4 regions of the Cloacibacterium normanense genome follow, and region 3 is predicted to be linked to each of the others. Evidence: riboswitches for the same ligand, from Rfam matches in the RefSeq annotation. Region 3 holds a riboswitch; each other region holds the start of a gene.
The links. A riboswitch is a leader RNA that binds a small molecule or an ion and turns the genes downstream of it on or off. The one in region 3 is predicted to bind S-adenosylmethionine.

Region 1: another riboswitch for S-adenosylmethionine. It lies ahead of EB819_RS12695 (O-acetylhomoserine aminocarboxypropyltransferase/cysteine synthase family protein); the one in region 3 lies ahead of EB819_RS09580 (homocysteine S-methyltransferase family protein).
Region 2: another riboswitch for S-adenosylmethionine. It lies ahead of EB819_RS04725 (Na+/H+ antiporter NhaC family protein); the one in region 3 lies ahead of EB819_RS09580 (homocysteine S-methyltransferase family protein).
Region 4: another riboswitch for S-adenosylmethionine. It lies ahead of EB819_RS05880 (hypothetical protein); the one in region 3 lies ahead of EB819_RS09580 (homocysteine S-methyltransferase family protein).

What each region holds. Positions count from the first base shown of each region.
Region 1 is NZ_CP034157.1:2,750,733-2,755,048, reverse strand. Features, by position in the region: gene EB819_RS12705 (homoserine O-acetyltransferase family protein) at 1-161, opposite strand, end outside; gene EB819_RS12700 (OsmC family protein) at 164-598, opposite strand; gene EB819_RS12695 (O-acetylhomoserine aminocarboxypropyltransferase/cysteine synthase family protein) at 619-1,914, opposite strand; SAM riboswitch class I at 2,052-2,161, opposite strand; gene EB819_RS12690 (glycoside hydrolase family 3 C-terminal domain-containing protein) at 2,406-4,316, shown strand, end outside.
Region 2 is NZ_CP034157.1:1,029,337-1,033,652, reverse strand. Features, by position in the region: gene EB819_RS13005 (helix-turn-helix domain-containing protein) at 1-69, opposite strand, end outside; gene EB819_RS04725 (Na+/H+ antiporter NhaC family protein) at 920-2,239, opposite strand; SAM-I-IV-variant riboswitch at 2,276-2,372, opposite strand; gene EB819_RS04720 (helix-turn-helix domain-containing protein) at 3,141-3,683, shown strand; gene EB819_RS04715 (IS3 family transposase) at 3,686-4,316, shown strand, end outside.
Region 3 is NZ_CP034157.1:2,094,849-2,099,164, forward strand. Features, by position in the region: gene EB819_RS09575 (MGH1-like glycoside hydrolase domain-containing protein) at 1-2,104, opposite strand, end outside; SAM riboswitch class I at 2,254-2,364, shown strand; gene EB819_RS09580 (homocysteine S-methyltransferase family protein) at 2,425-3,435, shown strand; gene metH (methionine synthase) at 3,507-4,316, shown strand, end outside.
Region 4 is NZ_CP034157.1:1,275,686-1,280,001, reverse strand. Features, by position in the region: partial or broken gene EB819_RS05890 (IS3 family transposase) at 1-597, opposite strand, end outside; gene EB819_RS05885 (hypothetical protein) at 796-1,392, opposite strand; gene EB819_RS05880 (hypothetical protein) at 1,503-1,784, opposite strand; SAM-I-IV-variant riboswitch at 1,838-1,938, opposite strand; gene EB819_RS05875 (helix-turn-helix transcriptional regulator) at 1,989-2,981, opposite strand; gene EB819_RS05870 (hypothetical protein) at 3,069-3,926, shown strand; gene EB819_RS05865 (hypothetical protein) at 4,050-4,316, shown strand, end outside.

The DNA.
Region 1 (4,316 bases), 660 kb from region 3:
GGCCACCAATCTTGCGCATCTGAATTTGCAGTTAAGGCATGACAAACCCAAATCACTTTTTTTTCTGGGGCTAGTTCCCCAAAAATATGATAAGCAATTTCTACGTTTTCTAATAATTGATTAGATTCTGAAATAAAATTACCTAAGGAGAATTTATACATTTTTAATTCAATTGAAAAGTTACAGGAGTAGGATTAGAAAGATTGTCATTAATTGGGCATCTTTCTTTAGCATCTTTTATAAGATTTTCTATGACAGACTTTTCTGCAGAAGAATCTATGGTGATATCTAAGTCTATATTTTTAAATCCAGCTCTTTCTTCTTTAGAAATTCCCAATAATTTTTGAGGATTGATGTTTCCGTTAATATCAATTTTCAAATGATTGATTTCTATATTTCTTTCTTTTGCTAAAAGATGAAGCACTACATTGAAACAACCTGCATAACTTGCCAATAATGTTTCTACAGGATTGGGCGCTTCGTCTTTTCCTCCTAAATCTTGAGGTTCGTCTATGATGATTTCAAACTGTCTTGCTTTAGCAATCACTTTGGTTGCAGATTTACTTTCTGCGCTTATTTTAAAATTTAATTCTGACATTTTTCTTCTTTTTTTACTTTTTATAATTGTTGAAATGATTGCTCTAAATCTGCGACAATATCCTCTATATGTTCTATTCCTACGCTTAATCTAATTTGTCCCGGAGTAATTCCTGCTTTTAATCTTTCTTCGTCTGAAAGTTGTTCGTGTGTGGTAGAAGCTGGATTGATGATAAGCGTTTTAGAATCTCCTACATTTGCTAAATGCGAAACCAATTGTAAATGATCAATGAATTTTACCGCTGCTTCTTTTCCGCCTTTGATTTCAAAATTAAGTACGCCTCCGAAACCTTTTTTCAGGTATTTTTTGGCATTTTCATAATCTGGGAAACTTGGCAAACCTGGATATAATACTTTTTCTACTTTAGGGTGATTTTCTAAAAATTCTGCTAATTTCTGAGCATTTTCTACGGTTCTGTCTACTCTCAGCGATAATGTTTCTAAACCTTGAAGCAATAAAAATGAATTGAATGGAGAAATTGTAGGTCCAAAATCTCTAAGACCTTCTACTCTAGCTTTGATGATAAAGGCAATATTTCCAAAAGGTCCATTAACTCCAAAAACATCTGAGAAAACCAACCCATGATAACCATCTGAAGGTTCAGAAAACTGTGGAAACTTACCATTTCCCCAATCGAAATTTCCGCCATCTATGATGATTCCTCCGATAGAAGTTCCGTGACCGCCAATCCATTTGGTCGCAGATTCTACCACTACATTTGCGCCATGTTCAATCGGTCTAAACAAATAACCACCTGCTCCAAAAGTATTGTCTACGATTAATGGAATATTATGTTTTTTAGCTACAGCTGAGATTGCATCAAAATCTGCCACATTCAATGTAGGGTTTCCTATCGTTTCTAAATAAATCGCCTTGGTGTTTTCGTTAATCAATTCTTCAAAACTTTCTGGAGCATCGTCTTTAGCAAATTGTGCTTCGATGCCTAATTTTTTGAAAGAAACTTTAAACTGATTATAACTTCCTCCGTACAAATAAGGCGAACTCACGAAATTGTCTCCTGCTTGTAAAATATTGGTAATCGCCAAAAATTGCGCAGCGTGACCAGAAGCGGTAGCCAAAGCAGCTACTCCACCGTGAAGTGCAGCCACACGTTTTTCGAAAACATCAGTGGTAGGATTCATGAGTCTGGTGTAGATATTCCCAAATTCTTTTAAACCAAAAAGATTGGCAGCATGTTCTGCACTGTTAAAGGTATAAGACGAAGTTTGGTAAAGCGGCACCGCTCTAGAATTGGTAGTTGGGTCGATTTCTTGACCAGCGTGAAGTTGAAGCGTTTCAAATTTTAAATTGCTCATTTTTTTAATAATTTTTAATTGTTAAATATTAGAGCAACTTATTTGCAGAAAATTCTTGACGAAAGAGCATAAAAAAACTCTTCCGACAAGTCGAAAGAGTTTTTGATATAGTGTATGACTATTTTAAACTGATTTCAGACTTATCTTTCCCGAACTTCGGGGTTGAATTTGGCACCTTACTCTCATTTCTGTTAGCAGGTTGCCAAGGTTTCGCAGGGTCAATTCCCTCCACCTTTCTTAATAAGTTGCGTGTATAAAAGAACTTTTTTCGTGTTGCAAATATAAAAACAAGTTTTACAGAAAACCAAATTTTTAGAAGAAAAAAATATTCTTTTTATTTTAAACAAATTATAACTACCTGATTAACAATTAATTTATTGATTTTTATTTTAAAATATTTAATATCAAGATAAGTTTTTTGAAAAATTTATTATCTCATTTTGAGATAATAATAAAAAGTTGTAGATTTACTGAACCAAAAATTAATTCTTATGTTCAAGAAAATTGCACTTGTTTGCTTAGTCTCGTTAATGATTTTTCAAGCAAAAGCACAAGAAAAAAAGACACAAATTTATTTAGATGATTCTCAACCTATAGAACTCAGAGTAGAAGACGCTCTTTCTAAAATGACTTTAGAAGAAAAAGTAGCGATGCTTCATGCTCAGTCAAAATTCAGTTCACCAGGTGTTCCAAGATTAGGAATTCCAGAATTTTGGACAACTGATGGACCACACGGAATTCGTCCTGAAGTAAAATGGGATGAATGGGATCAAGCTGGTTGGACCAATGACTCCATCATTGCTTATCCTGCGCTTACTGCACTCTCTGCAACTTGGAATAAAAAAATGTCTTGGAACTACGGAAAAGCTCTTGGAGAAGAAGCTCGTTATAGAAAAAAAGATATTTTACTAGGACCTGGTGTTAATATTTACAGAACTCCATTAAACGGTAGAAACTTCGAATATATGGGAGAAGACCCGTTTTTATCTTCTAAAATGGTGGTTCCATACATTAAAGGGGTTCAATCTAATGGTGTAGCTGCTTGTGTAAAACATTATGCACTTAATAATCAGGAACAATTTAGACATACCAGCAATGTAATTGTAGATGATAGAGCTCTATATGAAATTTATTTACCTGCCTTCAAAGCAGCAGTACAAGAAGGAGACACTTGGTCTATCATGGGAGCTTATGATATGTACAAAAATCAGTACGCAAGTCAAAATCAATATTTATTAAACGATATTCTGAAAAAAGAATGGGGTTTTAAAGGAGTAGTGATTTCTGATTGGGGTGCTGTAAATGATACTAAACAAGCCATTATGAATGGTCTTGACATGGAATTCGGAAGCTGGACAAATGGACTTTCTGAAGGAACTAGCAATGCTTATGACAATTACTATTTAGCACATCCTTATTTAAAACTCATCAAATCTGGTGAAGTAGGAACTAAAGAATTGGATGATAAAGTAAGAAGAATCCTAAGATTAGCTTTCTTGACTACCATGAATAAAAACAAACCTTTTGGAAACATTGCTTCTGAAGAACACAGAGCAATTGCCAAAGAAATTGGCGAAGAAGGAATTGTATTGCTAAAAAATCAAAAAAATGTATTGCCAATTAACGTTGCCAAAACTAAAAAGATTGCTGTAATTGGTGAAAACGCCATCAAAATGATGACTGTAGGCGGTGGTTCTTCTTCCTTAAAAGTAAAATATGAAACTTTACCTTTAGACGGAATTAAAGCAAGATTCGGGAAAGATGCAGAAGTAGTTTTTGCGAGAGGTTATGTAGGAGATGTAACTGGAGAATATAACGGTGTAAAAACTGGAAGAGACCTTACTGATAATCGTTCACAAGCAGAATTAACCAAAGAAGCGGTAGAACTCGCTAAAAATTCCGATTTTGTAATTTTTGTAGGTGGACTTAATAAGAGTGACTTCCAAGATAGTGAAGGAAATGACAGAAAAGATATGGGCTTGCCTTATCATCAATATGAATTAATTTCTGCTTTGGCTAAAGCAAACAAAAATTTTACTGTAGTTTTAGTTTCAGGAAATGCTGTAGAAATGCCTTGGGTAAAAGAAGTTCCTAGCATTGTTCAAGCGTGGTATTTAGGTTCAGAAAGCGGTCATGCTATCGCTTCAGTTTTAGCTGGTGACGCTAATCCTTCTGGTAAATTGCCTTTCACTTTCCCTGTGAAATTAGAAGACAATTCAGCGCATCAATTAGGAGAATATCCCGGTAATAAAGAAGAATTGGCACAAGGAAAAGGAAAAGACCAACAAAACCCTATCAACATAAAATACAACGAAGGTATTTTCGTAGGTTATCGTTGGCATGACACTAAAAATATCAAACCTCTTTTCAGTTTCGGGCATGGGTTAAGTTACACCACTTTC
Region 2 (4,316 bases), 1.1 Mb from region 3:
AAAGGGAATACTTTTATTGCTTCTCATGCGCTGCAAAGTTTTGTCGCTAAAATTAAAAAGCCTTTTCATGTCCGCATTATCATAAAATAACGGCTCGCTTAAGCTTTTGGTGTGTCTTTTTTGGTCGGACATAACAATATAAAAACGATTTAATGTTAATTTGATAAGGCATAATTATTAGTTTTTTAATTAATTAATAGTACAATAATAGGTAATATGAAAAAAACTTGCAAACAACATCGATAAAAGTTATCAACAAGTAAGGGTGTGAAAAAAATTATAATAAAGTTTTATATCTATTGCATTAAAATCCGTGCACTCTATAGAACATCTCCGATGTTCCTTTGAGAACTCAAAAACGCTATCATTTCAACAACTCTCTGCGAACTTTGTGATATTAAAACTTTTAACCTAGGAACATAGACGTTGAAAAATTACCTATTTTAATTGATGTCCTAGGAAACCGCAAGCGTAAAAAAAATGAATAACCTTTTCGTTAAAAAAGTCTGCTGTTTAAGCTCGGCATTCTGCCGAGTGAGTTTCAGAGTTTTTAGAAAAGGTTATTTATTTTTAGCTGAGGATTTCCAGACTTGAACTTTTGGTTCTTTTGTTTCAAGACAAAAGAACATTAAATCTGAAAAGCAGAGTTTATTTGTTGATGCTGTGGCTTCGACAAGCTCAGCCACCAATTATTCCATTACACGGTGCCTGAGCGTAGTCGAAGGCACATTATTTCTATTGCATTAAAATCCGTGCACTCTCTAGAACATCTCTGATGTTCCTTTGGGAGCTCAAAAACGGCATTATTTCACAAAATCTCCGTGAACTTTGTGTTATAGAAACTCCAAAACCAAATAGAAAAATTCCACCCACGGTGCCTGAGCGTAGTCGAAGGCAGGGTCGGGGAAAAGAATTTTTCTCAACAAATACCTGAGCCTATCGAAGGCACCTTATTCCTTGACTTTCCCAAAAACATAGAACCCAATACCATCACCAATAAAAGCCCTAAATAATAAGAATGCGAGAGCATATCCACATAATTGATTTTATTTTTACTGTATCCGATAATCAATAAAACCTGAGCGCCATAAGGAAGTAACCCTTGAACGATACACGCAAAAATATCAATCACAGAAGCCATCTTTCGGGCAGGAACTTCAAAACGTTCAGAAATAGGTCTCAACACTTTCCCAGAGATTAAAATCGACACCGTATTATTGGCAATACAGAGATTTACCAAACCTGTAATCAAACCTGCTCCCAATTGTGCAGATTTGGCTGAGCTAATCTTAGCTTCTATTTTATTCAATAAATATTGAATCCCCCCTGCTTTTTCTACTAAGGCAGCCAAACCACCTGTAAGCAAAGACAATAGGAAAATTTCGGTCATAGACGTGAAGCCTTCATAACTGGCTTTGGCAAAACTCAACCACGTAAGGTTGCCTTGCCACAAACCAATGGCTCCCGCTAAAAATATCCCAATCACCAAAACAAGAAATACATCTAACCCTAAAAAGGCTAAAACCAAAACCACCAAATAGGGGAAAATAAGTTCCCAAGAAATTGGAGTTGGAGTGTAAGTAATAGGCGCCACAGGATTGCTGAAACCTATAAAAAGTAAGATCACCACCGTCAATACTACTGCAGGGGCAGCCAAATAAAAATTGGTTCTGAACTTATCTTTCATGCTGCTGCCCAACGTTTGAGCTGCTGCAATGGTAGTATCAGAAATCACCGAAAGATTGTCGCCAAACATGGCACCACCCAAAAGACTTGCCCCAATCAGGTTAAGGTCTGCTCCACTTTTTTGAGCCAACTGTATCGCGATAGGCCCTAATGCGACAATAGCGCCAACCGAGGTTCCAGAAGACAAGGAAAGAAATGAGGCCAAAAGGAAAATCCCTAGAGCATAATAATCTGCAGAGATATAGGTTAAACCGATATTCACCACCGCATCTACACTCCCCGAAACTTGTGCTACGGTAGAAAAAGCCCCTGCCAAAAGATAAATAATACACATGGTGAGTACACTGGATTCTCCACAACCGTGTAAGAAAGTTTTGATTTTTTCTTGATGAGGCAACCTAGACATGGCAAAGGCGGCAATAATACCGATACTCACGGCAATAGGCGATGGCAAGGCATAAAAATCTTGCAAAACGATTCCGGCACCTAAAAATGTACCTACGAAAATTAAAAAAGGAAGTAAACTGAGAAAATTTGCTTTTGTATGGTTCATAAAATTTAAAAATTTAACACAGGAACTTTACAAAAGATAGACAACATTTTTTCCAAAAAGTTTGGCTTATCGCTTTAGCACCTTGCTTGTTGTTGCAGGTTGCTACCTCCCGTAGAGGTTCCTGATAATAGGCGGCAAAAGTAATCATTATCTCCCAACGAACCAAATACAATCTATCAATCGCCCTCATAGACCATCAACACAGCCTTTTAACTCCTTGATTTCTAAAAATTAAAGAATAAAAATACTTCTTCCATTTCCTTTTTCAATACCCCAACATTTACTTTACCTCTCCTCTTTCTCTAAAAATATCTCAAAAATTAGAAAATAGAATTCATCTACTTTATGCCTTCGACTATATTCTGGCACAACATTTTTTATTGCACGTTGCCCTCGACAGGCTCAGGCAAAGTTTATCTTTGAATCTGTGGCTTCGTGAACTTCGTTCGCAGACCTTCAGTCTGTGCTCAGCCACCAACTTTATTTTCTAAACATTTTTTGCATTAAAAATCCGTGTGCTTTCTAGAACATCTATGATGTTCCTTTGGGAACTCAAAAACGCCATCATTTTACAAAATCTCCGTGGACTTTGTGATATAAAAACAAACACAAAAAATCCACACACAGTGGCTTCGTGAACTTCGTTCTCAGACTTTCAGTCTGTGCTCAGCCACCAACTTTATTTTCTAAACATTTTTTGCATTAAAAATCCGTGTGCTTTCTAGAACATCTCTGATGTTCCTTTGGGAGCTCAATAACGCTATCATTTCACAAAATCTCCGTGAACTTTGTGTTATAAAAAATTTTTATAAAACAATCGCTTTACCTCATAACCTCATCACTTCATCACTACATCACCTATTGTCTTGTCCTGAAATAGCTATACACAAAAATAGAGTATATGCAATCAAAAGAAGAGAGATTTTTAGCTCGCGAGAGTAAACAGAGTCATTACGACAAACGATTAAAAAAACAAATTGTTCAAGAGGTAGAATCAGGATTACCGAGAAAGGAGGCGATTCGGCTCTATAATTTAGGCCAATCCACCTTAGATAGTTGGATGCGAGATTTTGGTTCGCCTAACTACCTAGAAAATTTGAAACGTCGAACGTACACAGGACTAGAAAAACGTACAATAGTTACAGCGATAGAACAAGGTCTATTAACGATACAAGAAGCCAAGATAGCCTATAACATAAAGACAGACAAAGTAATTCGTAATTGGATAACACAGTACAAATCAGAAAAAGTCGAACTTTGTATTGGAAATAGTTCTATAATGGGAAATAAAACCACACCTAGGAAAGAACCAGAAAAAGAGTCTTTGGAGAAAGCATTAAAAGAAGCGGAGCTTAAAATTAAAGCCCTCAATACGCTTATTGATGTAGCCGAAGAACAGCTCAAAATAGATATTAGAAAAAAGTCTGGTGCCAAGCAGTCATAACAATGAAAGAATTCTATCCTAAATTGGGAATAGGGTTCTTGTGTAGATTGTTTGGCAAAACAAGACATGCCTATTACGATGGGCTTTGGCGAAAAGAAAACAGTCTGATAAAAGAAGACATAATCCTTCAAGAAGTTCGTACTATTCGTCGGGATCTGCCACAAGTAGGGACCCGTAAACTACACTATATGCTTCAAAATCAACTAAAATCTCATGCCATCAGTTTTGGCAGAGACTATTTATTTGATTTATTGGCAGCGCATCAATTGTTGATTAGAAAACGGAAACGTAAAGTCATAACAACAGATTCAAGACATTGGATGCGAAAATACAGTAATCTCATCAAAGGAATGGTCATAAATCGGCCAGAACAAGTATGGGTAAGTGATATTACCTATATCCGATTAACCCATCAATGGGGCTATTTGAGTTTAATTACCGATGCCTATTCTCGAAAAATTATGGGCTACAGTTTTCGTCAAGACCTATCGGCAGAAGGATGTATTGATGCTTTGAAAATGGCACTTCATAATCGATTGTATCATCATCCTCTCATACATCATTCCGATAGAGGTTCGCAATACTGTTCCCAGAATTATGTAGATTTATTATTAAAAAATAATATTGCCATCA
Region 3 (4,316 bases):
TTTCGTCTAGCATTCTATTCAGAATTTTGGTCAATCTCGTCTTTCTCAAAATACTCATGAGATGTTTTCTGCCTTTTCCTTCTACATCCCAATGCGAAACCAATTTGGCAAGTTCAGGTTTATTTTTTAGAATCCAGTCCATTCTTTCGGTAAAATTAGGTAGTTTTTGAAGCATTTCGTGTTCTATTACTTCTACCGCAAACATCGGAATGAGACCTACAATACTTCTTAATTTTAGAGAAATTCCAGTTCCGTCGCTAAGTTGCAATACGTCATAGAAAAATCCGTCTTCTTCGTTCCAAAGTCCATTTTTTCCTTCGCCAAGATTTCCCATAGCTTCTGCAATGTAGAGATAATGCTCGAAAAATTTAATCGCCATATCTTCATAAACTGGATTATACAATGCCAATTCCATAGAAATTCTCATCATATTCAGGGCAAACATCGCCATCCAAGAAGTTCCATCAGCTTGTTCTAGATATTCCCCATTTTTGAACTGCATATTTCGGTCAAAAGCACCAATATTATCCAATCCAAGAAATCCTCCACCGAAAACATTCTTCCCATTTTTATCTTTTCGGTTTACCCACCACGTAAAATTGAGCAATAATTTCTGAAAAACACTTTCTAAGAAATGAGTATCTGGTTTTCCATTGATTTTTTCATCGATTTTAAAAACTCTAAAGGTACTCCATGCGTGAACTGGCGGATTAACATCTGAAAAATCCCATTCATACGCAGGAAGCTGACCGTTAGGATGCATGTACCATTCTTTGGTCAATAATTGCAATTGATTTTTGGCAAAATTGGGGTCTAAAATACTAAAACTCACACAGTGAAAGGCTAAATCCCATGTTGCAAACCACGGATATTCCCATTTATCTGGCATAGAAATAATGTCTTTGCAATTCATGTGTTTCCATTCTACATTTCTTACATGATGTTCCAAATTCCTTTCCACTGGGAAATTTGGGTCGCCATTTAACCATTTTCCAACTTTATAATGATAAAATTGTTTATTCCAAAGCAATCCTGCAAAAGCTTGTCGCTGAACATTTTTTTCATCTTCGCAGTTAAAATCTTTTTGAATTTCGTCATAAAATTCATCCGATTCTTTTTTTCTTACTTCAAAAACTTCATCAAAATCAAAAAAAGCATTCTCCATTTTATGAGGAGACATTCTGAAATCAAAAGTTTTGGTTTCGCCACCTTCTAATTCTGTATCTATTACAAAAGCAGCTTTAGTTCCAAATTTTTTAGGATTCACCGTGTTTTTATGATGAACGATATGATGGTTAATTCCATCTTTAAAGTATTTATTTTCAGATTTTTTTCCGAATAATTTTTCGGTATTGGTTTCATTTTCGCAGAAAAGAATTTTCACGGATTTATCACGAGAATAAAGCTTTTTCATTCCCAAACTCTCATGTTCTATTTCTATTTGACCACGATGGCGCGTTGTAAAATTAGGTTTATAAGAATTATAACCCCAACTCCAATTATTTCTGTACCAAAGTGTGGGCAAAATCACCAAAGGCGCTTTTTCTGAATTTCGGTTGGTGACGGTAACTCTGATTAAAATATCATCATGGTGAATTTTGGCATATTCTATAAAAATATCGAAATATTCATTTTGGTCAAAAATTCCCGTATCTATAATTTCATATTCTGTTTCCTTATTGCTTCGTTCTGCATTTGTCTTGATTAAATCTTCGTAAGGAAAAGCATTTTGCGGATATTTGTACACCATTTTCATGTAAGAATGAGTAGGCGTATTGTCTAAATAATAGAAAATTTCTTTAATGTCTTCGCCATGATTTCCTTGATGGTTGCTCAATCCAAAGAAACGTTCTTTGACCATTTTATCTTTCTTGTTCCAAAAAGAAAAAGCGAAGCACAAACGTTGCTTGTCATCAGAAATTCCCGCGATTCCTTCTTCTGCCCATCGGTAAGTTCTGCTTTCTGCATCATCATGACCAGTTGCTCCCCAAGTATTTCCATCAAAGGAATAATCTTCTCTTACGTTTCCCCACTGTCTATTGCTTACATAAGGTCCCCAAGTTCTGTAATTTATATCTTGTAATCGTTGTTTTTCAGCATTCATAACCATTATTTTTTAATATAACATGATGCGAAGGTAGAAAAAAATAAAAACTATGAAATTTCATTTATATTAATTTTTTCAATGACAATTTCTTATTGTGAAAAAAATGATATAGCTTTGCAAAAGATTTGTTCTTTCATATAATCGAAATGTTATCAAGAAAGGTGGAGAGATTAGACTCTGTGAAACCTTGGCAACCTCTCGCGTTTCTGAAACGAGAAAAGGTGCTACATTCTACTCATTTTTGGGATAGATAACACATAAAAACAGTTGATTCCCTCAACTTTTCTTATAGCATTTCATTTTTTAATCACATTGAAATGCAAAATAGCGACATACTTTATCAAAATTTACAGCAAAGAATCCTTGTTCTAGACGGAGCTATGGGAACTATGCTTCAGCGATATCAGTTTACTGAAGAAGATTATCGTGGCGAAAGATTTAAAAACTGGGAATCTCCATTGAAGGGAAATAATGATTTACTTTCTCTTACTCAGCCTAATGCTATAGAAGAAATACATAAAAAATATTTAGAAGCTGGTGCAGACATCATCGAAACCAATACTTTTTCTGCGACTACCATTGCAATGGCAGATTATCACATGGAAGATTTGGTGTATGAACTGAATTATGAATCTGCAAAAATTGCGAGAAAAGTTTGTGATGAATTCACGGCCTTAACTCCAGAAAAACCAAGATTTGTAGCAGGTTCTATTGGCCCAACTAATAAAACTGCATCTCTTTCCCCGGATGTAAATGACCCTGGTTATAGAGCCATTACTTTTGATGAGTTAAGAATTGCTTACAAACAACAAGCAGAAGCACTTTTAGATGGCGGTTCTGATATTCTTTTGGTAGAAACCATTTTTGATACTTTGAATGCAAAAGCTGCACTTTTTGCCATTGACCAAATTCAGGAAGAAAGAAAAATTCAGATTCCAATTATGGTTTCAGGCACTATTACAGACGCGTCTGGAAGAACGCTTAGCGGACAAACTGCTGAAGCATTTTTGGTTTCTATTTCTCATCTTAATTTATTGAGTGTTGGGTTTAACTGTGCTCTAGGAGCGAAACAACTGACGCCTTATTTAGAAACCATTTCTAATAATTCTGAATTTTACATTTCTGCTTATCCAAATGCTGGTTTACCGAATGCTTTTGGGCAATACGATGAATCTCCAGAATTTATGGCAGAACAAATCCGTGAATATGCAGAAAAAGGATTGGTAAATATCGTTGGTGGTTGTTGCGGAACAACTCCTGACCACATTGCTGCAATCGCAAAAATCGTGAAAAATTATCAACCAAGAAAAGTTGATGTGATGATTTGATGATGAGTTAATGTGATGCTTTTCACAAGCATTATCTTATTTTCAAATTAACTAATTATCTCATTTATAATATGAAATATTTAAAACTTTCGGGTCTAGAACCTTTAATTATAACTCCAGAATCCAATTTTATCAATATTGGAGAAAGAACCAATGTAGCAGGTTCTAAGAAATTTCTCAGATTGATTAAAGAAGAAAAATTTTCTGAAGCTTTAGATATTGCTCGTCATCAAGTGGAAGGTGGCGCACAGATTTTAGACATTTGTTTTGATGATGGACTTTTAGACGGAAAATATTGCATGGTTAAATTCTTAAATTTAATCGCCTCAGAACCTGATATTGCCAGAATTCCAATGATGATAGATTCATCTAAATGGGAAATTTTAGAAGCTGGTTTGCAAGTGGTTCAAGGGAAATGCGTAGTGAATTCCATAAGTTTAAAAGGTGGCGAAGAAGAGTTTATTCGTCAAGCCAAAGCCATCAAAAGATATGGTGCTGCGGTAGTTGTAATGGCTTTTGATGAAAATGGACAAGCCGATAATTACGAACGCAGAATAGAAATTTGTAAAAGAAGTTATAAACTGTTGACGGACACAGTCCGTTTTCCTGCAGAAGACATCATTTTCGACTTAAATATTTTCCCAGTTGCAACTGGAATGGAAGAACATCGCAGAAATGCTTTAGATTTCATTAATGCTACAAAATGGGTTCGTGAAAACTTACCTTACGTTTCGGTTTCTGGTGGTGTTTCTAACGTTTCGTTTTCGTTTAGGGGAAATGATACGGTAAGAGAAGCGATGCACTCGGTTTTTCTCTATCACGCCATCAAAGCGGGAATGAATATGGGAATTGTAAACCCTGCAATGTTAGAAATTTACGAC
Region 4 (4,316 bases), 820 kb from region 3:
CTACTACCAAATCTTTTTGTTCTTCAGGTATGCTGTTCCATTGTCTTTTGGAGGTTCTTTCGGTCGTTTCTAAGCCTTCGTAGCCGTTTTATAAATACTTTTGATACCATTTGTAAAACGTACTTCTCGCAATCCCAAAGCTTTCTAAGGTTCGTTTTACTCCAATCTCACTTGTGGTGACCGTTTGAATAATTTCGTATTTTTCGCCTGCTGTCAGTCTCATATATTTTCGGTATTTATGGATTAGTCCAGCATGTCTAAGCTTTTTTTTACGATGTCATAGCGTAGAACCAAATCTGCTACCATCTCCTTCAATCGGGTATTCTCTTTCCTCAAGTTAGAAACTTCATCACTGGTGGCTTCACGGACAACATCTCCGTTGAGACGTTTCTTTCCAGCTTCCATAAACTCTTTGTTCCATGCGTAGAATTGCGATTGAGCAATGTTGTGTTTTCTACATAATTCTACAACAGAGGTCTCTGCACGAAGTCCTTCCATTACAATGAGAATTTTTTGCTCGGCTGTAAAAATCCTTCGTGTATTTTTACGAATGTCTTTTACGAATTTTTCAGTACTTTTTTTCTTAGGTGTTTCCATAATTAAATGTAATTCTTTTTTTTGAAAACACTCCTTAACTTTTTAATATCTAATGTCCACTTTTTGCTGACGATTTACATTTTATTTCCTATCAGATGTATCTTGTTTGATAGAACAATTATCCTTTTCCTTCAAATCTTTTTCTTATTATTTAGCTCATAGTCTTCGATGTAAATAATACTCCTTCTTGTGCAATTGTTACTTTTCCAAATTTATTTCTTGTATCCAATCCTTAAGTTCTTGTTTTCCACCTTTTTTCTTGCACCACCCACAACCAAATTCATCAAAATAGGCACTAATCATGATAGGATGCTTTGCACCGCTAGGACAGTTAGCTACCCATTGCCCTTTTTCCTCATCAAAAGGTTTGGGATGAAGTCCTTTTTCTCGTAAAAAGTCTAAAAAACTAGAATTGAACGTAGTGGTAGTTTTTACGGAAAATTTCTTCACGATAAGTTCCCATTCATTTTCAGTTAAATTTTTACCAAATTTTGAAACCAGTGGAATGCCGTAGATAAGCCTACGATTGTTAACGATTTTCTCTATTGCATGACTTAAGTTTTCGGTATGAGATTTATTCTGGTCATATAAGTAGGCATCATTCATTTGAGCTATACTATTGATGGCTCCTGTTTCTAAATAATGATAATAGTCTTTCTCTGAAAATAGATCTTCAGTAATGATTAAAGTGTTATTCTTAATTTGATATCTGATATCAATGTAAAAAAATGCAATTGCACTTTGGTATTCCAAGGTAATCAAATGTTCTAGTGATTGTTGATGTATAATTTGCATCGTGAATGAATTAAGTTTTTATGCGACTTGTATATTATTATCTTGTTGTTCAGTAAAATAATATGTTGAATTTCCTTGCTCTGTATTGAGATATAAACTAATAATTTCGTTTAATGATAGGTGCTGCTGATTTGTAAGCATTTAGAAACCTGATGTTCTAAAAAAGATTCAAACAATTTTAACTCATTACAAGAATGTATGGCTTCACTTATTCTTACCTTTAAAATTGTTGTTATTTTTTCGGTCAAACCAGTGTATTTAAAATACATATTTGTGATATCACAAATTGTAAAAATAAATTTCGGCTTACGAAAGTTGAAGCTGTTTTTTTGGGTGTTAAAAACGGCAGGATTTGTTCTGAATTTAAGCGTAGTGCTTTGTCTTTTGCTCATAAAAATAATTTTTGAATTAAATTTTATTTTTATCAGCAGGAAAAAGTTGTGGGTATAACCTTATATTTTGGCGGATGCCCTCATACTTTACCACCGTGGATTTTGGTCTCTCGGTTGGTGTTCCGGTATTTTCTGGAAGCTCCTGATGATTTACAATGCAAAGAAATAGCTTATGTATGCAGTCTATCTGCATAACAAGAATTATTAGAAATACAATGCAAATTGTTTTTGGATACGTTCTTTTAAAGTTTCTACCAGATACTCAGGTTCCAGAATCTTTATTTTATCACCAAAAGATAGTAAAAGAGATTCAAGTTCGTAATTGTGTTTTACGTATAAGGTTAAGAGGTTTCCTTTTATTTTTTGTGATCCATGAAGTGGTTTAGTTTTGATATAGGGTAAAGATTCTTCGCTTATTTCTATTTTCACTTGTATGGGGGTATGCGTAGCAATATCAGTTACTCCTATTATGTCATCGAAGTATTCATCATAGTCTATGATGGCTTCTCTATAAGACTCATTGTTAATAGCAATACTTTTTATGCGATCTAAGGCAAGATTCTGTACAGCTTCTTTTTCGTGATTTTCTCCAAACAAAAACCATCGGTTATTATATTGCTTTAAAAATTGAGGAGAAAAATCTATAAAAATATTCTGATCACTTCTGAAACTGCGATACTCTATTTTTAAAGTATTTTTATGACTGATGTGTTGATAGAGGGGACTTAAATTTTCTACGCCTACTAAAAATTCATTTTCCTGAAAACTGATGATTTTTCTCTCATCTTTTGTAATGTCTAATACAGAATATATTTTTGTTTGAACGGTTTCCATTCCAACAAGTCCTGGTAGATTTTTAATTCTGCTTATACTGTTAAGAACTTCTGATAGGGCAAGCTTTTCCCTTTCAGTTAAAGGTTTTTTAAGGATGGAAAAATCTTCTTCCTCATATCGGTAATACACTTTTTTTCCATCGGCTATGGAAATAATTGGCGCATCATATCCTGCTGCACTTTTCATGAATTTAATGTCTTCTAGAATAGTTCGCCTAGAGACAGACATTTCATAGCCAAAATGTTCCGTAAGTTTTTCTCCACAAACACTGATCAAGTCTTCAATAAAGTATTTTTTATAAAAATTAGAGAAACAATGATCAAGTATATTGTAACGTAAAACTGCATTTTTGTTGGTGGCCATATCAATTCAAAAAAAAAATTATTGACTAATTTATAAAATCCTATCATTAAAAATGAAATATGTAAATTTAAGGATTAAATGATAACTATGAATGAAAGACTAAAAAATGCCAAAATAAAAGATATTGCAGTTACAAATCTCATATATTATGATTCTGTCAAAGAGGAATTTCTAAAACAATTTTGTTATAGAAACAGAATTTCTTATTTACCGGCTGCAGATAGAAAATCAGTTTATAAGTTAAATCATTCAGGTTTTACACCAATTTCTCTATCACAAGATTATTGTTTAGCTCCCGATGAACATCTTTTTGATTTGAATACAGTTAAAAAATTCGAAAAAATTGACGAAAATGAAATAAAGTTTTTGGTAGATAAGGGAAGCATTATAGGTGTTGTACATATTGTAGATTACAATAACGAGTTTGTAGCAGTCGAAATTTACCGAAGTTTTCATCGTTTTGAAAATGCACTTCGCAGTTTATTGATGAAGAATGGTCTTTCAAATGAAGATTTAATCTCTTGGGTCAAAATCAATCGCGATGCTGAAATGTTTAATTCTAATGAAGGATTTTATTGGTCCGATAAATATAAACGATTAATGCCTTTAGATCCAATTAAACTTTCAAAAGTTGAAAAACAAAGAAGTATGGTTTATCCGTTTCAAACTTTCTATTTCTCTGATTTGTTGGAATATGCACTTGACATAAATCTCTTAGACCGAAATATATTTATTACCAAATCACTTTATGAATTAAGAAATTTTATGGCTCATAATCGTCATTTTATTGCAATGGCAGAATCGGATGAAGGGCAATTGATTTATAATTTCAACCATCTTAAAAATTTTGTAAAAAATATAAATACATTCTTTTCGGCATCTGAAGAACTAGAACGTCTTTTAAATAACAATATAAAAACATCAGATTCAATTTTAATTTTCTGATGCAATTCTACTGCACATTTTATTTACATTTTTGTTATAAAATAATTACCAAGAAAAATACACATTTACAACATTCGAATTTCTTAAATTTATAATTTGGAAATATGTTAAAAACCTGTGAATATGCAAACTAATAGTACAGAAAAAATAGTAAAGACCTTCCAAGCGAGTATTTTTATAGGGTTAGAAATAGGATACAGCCAAAAGCCTATTGAGGAAAACGCTGTAATTGAGTCATTATCTGAATTGCAGAAAAAAATCTCAGAACAAAAAAATATTTTTTTGAGTGCTGCAGTAAGTAAAGTACTCATCGTTTTAAATGACCAGAAAGAGCCACATTTAAAAATAGATTTCTTAAACTATCCCAAATTTCCATTAGAAGAAAATGTT